DNA from 2 places in the Methylobacterium sp. Leaf399 genome. Region 1 is predicted to be linked to the other one. Evidence: riboswitches for the same ligand, from Rfam matches in the RefSeq annotation. Region 1 holds a riboswitch; the other holds the start of a gene.

Region 1 (3,994 bases):
GGCGCGCCGACCTGTCGAGGTTCCCCGCGAGGACGAGACGCGGGTGTCGACGGCGATCCTCGTCACCCTCCAGCATCCTTGCCGGCCTCAATCGCCCTCGTGACGAGGAGCGTTCTCGTGAGCTCCAACACGTTGTATGGAGGGCCACGGCTCGGCACCGATCTCGCTCCCGCGGGGTGCGGCGGTGGTGCCCGCCAGCGGTCGCTCTCGCGTCGATCGGCAAGACGCGATGCCGCAAGAATCGCGCTGCATCGGCCACATCCTGACATCCCGGGGCCTCTTGATCACACGTCGCGTCATCTCGGTCATGAGGCGGTCGACAGGTCGATCCTGTCCGGCGACGCCATGGCCATTCGCCCTCGTCGTCCGTCGATGACCGATCCGTCCGCCGCGCCGCTCGGGACCGCCGGGCTCGTGACGCTGCTGACGGACCGGCTCCTGGCCGGGCCGAGCGCGACCGCCGTCCTCGAGGAATGGTGCCACGAGCGCGGGCTGTCGGCCGGCGGTTCCAGCCTGTGCGCCGTGCCGGTGACGGCGGCGGCGCGGGCGCCCTCCGCCCAGCAGTGCGAGCGCCTCGGCGTCGGCTCGCCGGACCTCGTGCGCTACCGCCGGGTGCGGCTCACCTGCGGCGCCCACGTCCTGTCGGAGGCGCAGAACTGGTACGTGCCCGAACGCCTCACGCCGGGCATGAACCGGGTCCTCGACACCACGGCCACGCCCTTCGGCCGTGCCGTCCATGCCCTGGCGCCGCAGCGTCGCAATCTGTCGCTGGAGCGGCTGTGGACGCAAACGGCGGGGCGGCCCGGTCCCGCCACGGCGCTCTTCGCGATCCATGCCGTGCTCAGCACCGCCGACGGCGTCCCGTTCTGCGAGGTGGTGGAGACCTATCGCGGGGCGATCCTCGCCGATGGGGGATGACGCCGCACGCCCCTGCATCGGGCCGCCGATCGGTGGTAGGATGGCGGGGCAACGGAGACCCGTCCCCCCATGATCGCCAAGCTCGCCGCCTCGACCGCCGTCCTCCTCCTGCTGGCCGCCGCGCCCGCCTCCGCCATGAGCTGCTGCGGCGCGAAGGGCGGCAAGGCGGGGGCCATGTGCGGCCGGGGCGATATGGCCATGAAAGACGGGGGCATGAAGCACGGTGGGATGAAGCACGGCTCGGCCAAGGGCACGAAGGCGGCCTGCTGCTGCGAGGGCATGGGCGGCCGGATGAGCCGGCGCGGCTGAGGCCGCACCCCGCGTTGGGTGCGTCGTGGATGCCACACGTTCCGGTGAGCGTGCCGTGACCGAACCTGTGCGCGATTGACGCGGTCTTCGCCGGCGCGCTAGCCTCGGGTCGACGGTTCCTCGCGAGAGGATCAAAAGGGAACGCGGTGAGGGCGAGGGTCCGCAAGGATCGCCCGATGCCGCGGCTGCCCCCGCAACTGTAAGCGGCGAGTCCTTCATCAACACGTCACTGGGTTCCTCGGGCCTGGGAAGACGATGACGGGACAGCGACCCGCGAGCCAGGAGACCTGCCGTCAGTCGTGGTCACACGCGAAACGCATCGGGCGGGGTGTCCTGGTGGGTGTCGAGGCGGGCGCGTGTCTTTTTCGGAGACCGCCTGAGCCGAGGCTTCGTTCGCGGTGACGTGCCACTGCCGTCGCCCGAGGCCTCGCTGCCCATGTCGTCCCATTCTCTCGCCCGACGACCGTCGGGTCGCCTGCTGCTGATCTTCGCCCTCGCTCCGGCCTCCCTCGCCGCGCAGGTCGCCCTCGCGGCGCATGACGCCCCCCGCCCGGGCGAGGACCACGCCGCCGCCACCCTCTCGGAACTGGCGGTGGCCGGCCCCGGGACGGGAACCCGCCTGCTGGCGCCGACCCCCTACACGGCGGCACCCACCGGCCTGAACCTCGCGACACCCAACCGGACCGGCAGCCGCCTCGACCTGTCGCCGCTCCAGACGCCGGCCAGCGTCGAGGTCGTCTCCGGCCAGAAGATCCGCGAGCGCGGCCAGGAGACGGTGCAGGAGGCGGTGACCCAGAACGCGGCCGGCATCACCACCATCGCCGCGCCCGGCAACGGCTTCGGGGCGTACACCTCGCGCGGGTTCGCCGGGGTCAACTCGGTGATGCAGCTCTACGACGGCACCCGCCTCTACGTCGGCACCGGAACCATCACCTTCCCGTTCGACACCTGGAACGTCGACCGGATCGAGGTGCTGCGCGGCCCCGCCTCGGTGCTGTCGGGCGACGGCGCCATCGGCGGCGTCATCAACGTGGTGCCCAAGAAGCCGACCTTCACCACCATCAACGCGGCGCGGGTGGCGCTCGGCTCGGACGGGGTGAAGCGCCTGGCCTTCGACACCGGCGGCGCCCTCGGCGACCGGGTCGCCTACCGCCTCAACGTCAGTGCCAACCAGGCCGACGGGTGGCTGCGCCAGAACGGCGAGTTCAGCAACCTCGCGGTCTCGGGATCGCTGTTCTACCAGGCCACTCCCGACCTCGCCTTCACCCTCTCGCACGACTCCGGCTACCAGGAGCCGCTGCGGTATTTCGGGACGCCCCTCATCGATGGCGGCATCGACCGGCGCACGCGCTTCAACAACTACACCGTCGACGACAGCCGGATCGTCTTCAAGGACGACTGGACGCAGTTCAAGACGGAGTGGTCGCCCAGCGCCGACGTCACGATCCGCAACACCGCCTATCGCCTGTCCTCGCACCGGCGCTGGCGCAACGCCGAGACCTACGCCTTCGTCCCGGCCACCGGCCGCGTCAGGCGCTCGGACTACATCGAGATCTTCCACGACCAGGAGCAGATCGGAAACCGCTTCGACGCCACCGTCCGCGGCGAGCTGTTCGGCTTCGCCAACGAGTTCGTGGCGGGCTTCGACGTCAACCGCATCTCGTTCCTCCACACCAACAACGCGCCCTACGGCGGCGTGAGCACCGTCGATCCCTTCGCCGTCGATCCGGGCCGATTCCTGCGCGTCGACGGCACCACGCCGGGGTACGCCACCAGCACCGACCAGTATTCCCTCTTCGCCGAGAACCGTCTCGTCCTGTCCGACCAGCTCTCGCTGATCGCCGGCGTCCGCTACGACGCGCCGACCGTCCGCCGGAACGACCTGCGCAACCCCGCCGCCGGCTACACCAAGGACTTCAGCGCGGTGAGCTATCGCTTCGGCGCCGTCTACAGCCCGACGCCGGGCAGTTCGCTCTATGCGAGCTACGCCACGGCCGTCGACCCGGTGGGGACGCTCATCACCCTCACCCTGGCCCAGAAGGACTTCCAGCTCTCGAACGGCGAACAGGTCGAGGTCGGCTACAAGCAGGTGTTCTGGGACGGGCGCGGCGAGTTCACCCTGGCCGGCTACCGGATCAAGAAGGACAACCTCCTGACCGCCGACCCGCAGCGCCCCGCCGTGTCGATCCAGGTGGGGAGCCAGTCGTCCCACGGGGTCGAGGCGTTCGCCTCCCTGGGCCTGTGGGAGAACTGGCGCATCGAGGGCAACCTCGCCCTCTTGCAGGCGCAATACGACAGCTTCCAGCAGGCCGTGGGCGGGGTCGCCGTCTCGTTCGCGGGCAACCAGCCGATCAACGTGCCCGAGCGAGTGGCCAACCTGTGGCTGTCCTGGGCCTTCGCGCCGCGCTGGGAGGCGCGGGCCGGCGTGCAGTTCGTGGGCGAGACGGTGGGCGACTTCGCCAACACGGTCCGGCGACCGGCCTACGAGGTCGTGAACGGCAGCGTGGACTACCGGATCGACGACACCTCCCGCCTGAGCCTGCGCGCCTACAACCTCCTCGACGCGGTCTATCCGGTCACCGGCGGCTCGACCTTCTGGCTGCTCGGGCGGCCGCGCTCGGTCGAGGTCGCCTACAGCGTGACGTGGTGAAGGTCGCCAAACGCTGGCTGATCCTCGGGCATCGCTGGCTCGGGATCGGCGCCGGGCTCCTCGTCGCCCTGTGGATCGGCTCGGGCCTCGTGATGCTGCACGTGCCGTTCCCGCGCC
Region 2 (3,994 bases), 610 kb from region 1:
CGTCCTCGGCCGCGGCACCGAGCCCGAGCAGAACGGCCGGGTCGATGCGGCCGTGCTCGGTCTCGACCATCTTCACGGCACGGGGCAGGTGGCGCTCGATCTCGGCGCGCACCGAGGCCCGGCCGGCTTCGTCGAGGAGGTCGGCCTTGTTCACGATCACGAGGTCGGCGCAGAGGAGCTGGTCCTCGAACACCTCTTCGAGCGGATTGTCGTGGTCGACGCTGGCGTCGTCCGCCCGCTGCGCCGCCGATGCGGCCGGATCGTCGGCGAAGAACCCGGCGGCGACGGCAGGCCCGTCCACCACGGCGACGACGCCGTCGACGGTCACCCGCGAGCGGATCGCCGGCCACTGGAATGCCTGGACCAGGGGTTTGGGCAGCGCCAGACCGGATGTCTCGATCAGGATGTGCTCGGGCGGATCGGCCCGGTCGAGGAGCTTGTTGAGGGCGGGCACGAAGTCGTCGGCCACCGTGCAGCAGATGCAGCCGTTGGCGAGTTCAACGATGTCCTCGTCGCCGCAGCCTTCGATGCCGCAGGCCGCCAGGAACGACCCGTCGAAGCCGATGTCGCCGAACTCGTTGACGACGATGGCGAGGCGCCGGCCGCCGGCGTTCTCGAGGATGTGGCGCACCAGCGTCGTCTTGCCGGCCCCGAGGAAGCCGGTGACGATGGTGCAGGGAATTTTTGGCACGATGCTCATTCGGCGGCGTCCGAGAGGGGGTGGCCGCCGGGTGGCGGGAACGGCGGGATGCGGGCGACGACGCCCTTGCGAAAAACCTCCGGCCGCGCCTTCCACGGCACGATCCCGTCCGGCGTTTCGGCATAGAGCCCGAGGCCGTCGAGGATCGTCCGCGCGGACGACACCGGGTCGAGGTCGCCGTAGACGTAGGTCCAGCGGCCTTGCGAGGCCACCGCGACGGTACACGGCCGCTTGCAGACCGAGAGGCATTCGACGCCCTCGACGCGGACGATATCGGTCGCGGCGGCCTCCCGCAGGGCCGTCAGCAGCCGGGCGCCGGCGCGCGGCTCGGTGGCATCACCCGCCGTGCGGCAGGTGGTGCAGACGTAGAGGACGACCTCAGCCACGGGCGACTTCCGGTCGGCCGCGGCCGAAGGTCGACCAGGCGTAGGCGAAGGCGAGCCCGATCACCGCCCAGAACACGAAGGCGATCCCCAGCGAGCGGGCGGCGAACTGCGCCGCGTATCCCGCCGGCAGGGCGGAGGCCGTGTGGTCGGTGTCGGGCGCGCCGGCCAGGTGCGGCGCGACGATCAGCACCAGCCCGCCCAGGATGGTGATCGGCACCCTCCGGATCGCGATGAGGTAGAGCCCGACCGCCGTGGCGAGCGCCGTCATCACCCACCACATCTGGCGCGTCTCCAGGGGAGCGGCCGGCATGCCCGGAAGCTCCGGCGGCAGCCCGAGGGCGGGCGCGAGGGACACCGCCAGGAAGCCCGCGACGGCGAACCCGAGGCTCGTCTCCACCGTCGGCTCGCGGCCGCAGGCGAGCAGGACCGCACCGAGCAGCAGGGCGTAGCCGACGCCGCCCACCAATGTGGCCAGCCCGGTGAAGGCCATGCGCTGGAAGCCGGGCGCCGGCTCCCAGGCGGTGTCCGCCTGCCCCGTCGCCGAATGGCCGTCGCCATGGGCGTGGACGCGCACGACGAGGGAGGTCGGAGCCTCGTGGGAGGCCTGCGTCTCGTAGCGCTCGGCGGCGAGGATCAGCGGCGAGGTCAACGTGAGCTGAAGCCCCGTGGCCACGACGGCCGCGAGGAAGCCGGCGACCAGGGCCGCCGACAGGAGTCGGATGATCATGGGAATGCTGCCTTCAACGGTCCCTGAGGGGACGGCCTAGTGGCAGGGAAAGTTCTGCGCGTGCCGGAAATCGTGGGCCGCGTTGTGCAGCGTCATCGAGGGGGCGAAGCCCGCCATGAAGACGAGGCCGAGGCCGAGGAAGGCGGCCACCAGGACGGCGCCGAGGCGCTCGGTGGTGCGGGTGCCGGCAAGGGTCAGCGTGCTGGTCGACATCGTGTCACGGTCTCCGGCCGCCCCGCCGGCGGCGTTCGAGGAAATGCGGGTGGACGGCAGGTCTCCTGGCTCGCGGGTCTCGCATGCCCACCGCCTTCCCGGATCGCTCCAGTGGCCGATGGCAGGCACGTCGCCGCTTACAGTTGCGGGGGCAGCCGCGGCATCGAGGGTGTCCCCTCTCACCGCATTCCCTTTTCACCCCGTCGCCGGGGCACCGTCCATCTCGCCTTCTACGCTTCCGCGCCGCCGCTTACAACGCGCCCCCGGCCGTATTCGCGCTTCTTTGACCGGCGCGGCCGGTTTCGGGTTAAGGAACGCCGATGCGGCAGGCTCTTTCACGAATGACGTTGGTGCTGGGCGGTGCCCGGTCGGGCAAGAGCGCCCATGCGGAGGGCCTGATCGAGGCCTGTCCGGCGCCGTGGCTCTATCTCGCCACCGCCCAGGCCTTCGACGACGAGATGCGCGAGCGGATCGCCCTGCATCGGGAGCGGCGCTCGTCGGAGTGGACGACGCGCGAGGCGCCCATCGATCTCCCGGAGGCGGTGGCGGCGGCCGCCGGCCCGGTCCTGGTCGATTGCCTGACGTTATGGATGACCAACCTGATCCTGTCGGAGGCCGATATCCCGAGGGCCGTTTCGGCCCTGGTCGAGGCCTGCACGGCGGCGCCCGGCCCGGTCGTCCTCGTCGGCAACGAGGTCGGCCTCGGGATCGTGCCGGACAACGCCCTGGCCCGCCGCTTCCGCGACGAGGCCGGGCGCCTCCACCAGCGTCTAGCGGCGCGCGCCGACCGTGTGGTCTTCATGGTGGCGGGCGTGCCGATGATCGTGAAACCGCAAGCCGGAGCCGAGGCATGACCGACGACGAGACCCGCCATCGCGAGAAGATGGAGAAGCGCAAGGCCGTCCAGGACGCGGAGGTGGCCGAAAAGACGATCGAGAAGGGGCTCCTCATCGTCAACACCGGCCCCGGCAAGGGCAAGACCACGGCGGCCCTCGGGCTGATGCTGCGGGCGCTCGGCCATGGCTGGCGGGTCGGCGTCGTCCAGTTCATCAAGGGCGCCTGGGACACCGGCGAGAAGCACGCGCTCGGGCCCTTCGGCGACCGCATCGCCTGGCATACGCTGGGCGAGGGCTTCACCTGGGAGACGCAGGACAAGGCCCGCGACATCGCCGCCGCCGAGCACGCCTGGGCCAAGGCGCTCGACCTGATGGCCGATCCGACCATCCGCCTCGTGGTCCTCGACGAACTCAACATCGCCCTGCGCTACGACTACCTGCCGCTGGCCGAGGTGATCGCGGCCTTCCAGGCCCGCCGGCCCGACCTCCACGTGATCGTGACCGGCCGCAACGCCAAGCCGGCGCTGATCGAGGCCGCCGACCTCGTCACCGAGATGACGGTGGTGAAGCACCACTTCTCGGCCGGCGTGAAGGCACAGGCGGGAATCGAATTCTAGATGCGGCGGATCGTTGCCGGGGCGTTCGCCCTCCTCGTCGTGGTGGACACGCCCGGCGTCCGTTCGGAGCCGGGCGGGCCCTGGCCCGACAGCTACCTCGGCCGGGTCGAGGCGACGGCGGTGGTCCAGACCCTGAACGCCCGCCTGCTCGCGGCCCGGAGCGCCACCACGACCCTCGAAAGCTGGTGCGCCGAGCACGGCATGGCATCGCGCCCGGTCCTGGCGGCGCGCCTGGAGCGCGGCGTCGACGTGCCTGCGACGCCCGAGACCCGCCAGCGCCTCGCCATTGCCCCCGACACGCCCTTGCGCCACCGGCGCGTCCGCCTCGCCTGCGGCGACCACCTCCTCTCCGAGGCGGACAATTGGTACGTGCCCGAGCGGCTGACGCCGGAGATGAACCGCCTCCTCGACACCACCGACACGCCGTTCGGCCGTGTCGTCCAGGCGCTCGGCACCACGCGCCAGACCGTGGCGGCCGACATCCTGTGGCGGCCGCTGCCGGAGGGCTGGGACCA

Evidence for each region. A riboswitch is a leader RNA that binds a small molecule or an ion and turns the genes downstream of it on or off. The one in region 1 is predicted to bind cobalamin.
Region 2: linked by a shared signal. The riboswitch ahead of ASG40_RS00330 (CbtB domain-containing protein) and the one ahead of ASG40_RS03145 (TonB-dependent receptor) in region 1 are both predicted to bind cobalamin.

Annotation. Positions count from the first base shown of each region.
Region 1 covers NZ_LMQK01000001.1:681,092-685,085, reverse strand. The annotation lists gene ASG40_RS03155 (hypothetical protein) at 373-918, shown strand; gene ASG40_RS03150 (hypothetical protein) at 988-1,227, shown strand; cobalamin riboswitch at 1,324-1,536, shown strand; gene ASG40_RS03145 (TonB-dependent receptor) at 1,664-3,877, shown strand; gene ASG40_RS03140 (PepSY domain-containing protein) at 3,874-3,994, shown strand, end outside.
Region 2 covers NZ_LMQK01000001.1:68,777-72,770, reverse strand. The annotation lists gene cobW (cobalamin biosynthesis protein CobW) at 1-700, opposite strand, end outside; gene ASG40_RS00340 (DUF1636 family protein) at 697-1,086, opposite strand; gene ASG40_RS00335 (CbtA family protein) at 1,079-1,813, opposite strand; gene ASG40_RS00330 (CbtB domain-containing protein) at 1,850-2,026, opposite strand; cobalamin riboswitch at 2,065-2,260, opposite strand; gene cobU (bifunctional adenosylcobinamide kinase/adenosylcobinamide-phosphate guanylyltransferase) at 2,368-2,880, shown strand; gene cobO (cob(I)yrinic acid a,c-diamide adenosyltransferase) at 2,877-3,479, shown strand; gene ASG40_RS00315 (hypothetical protein) at 3,480-3,994, shown strand, end outside.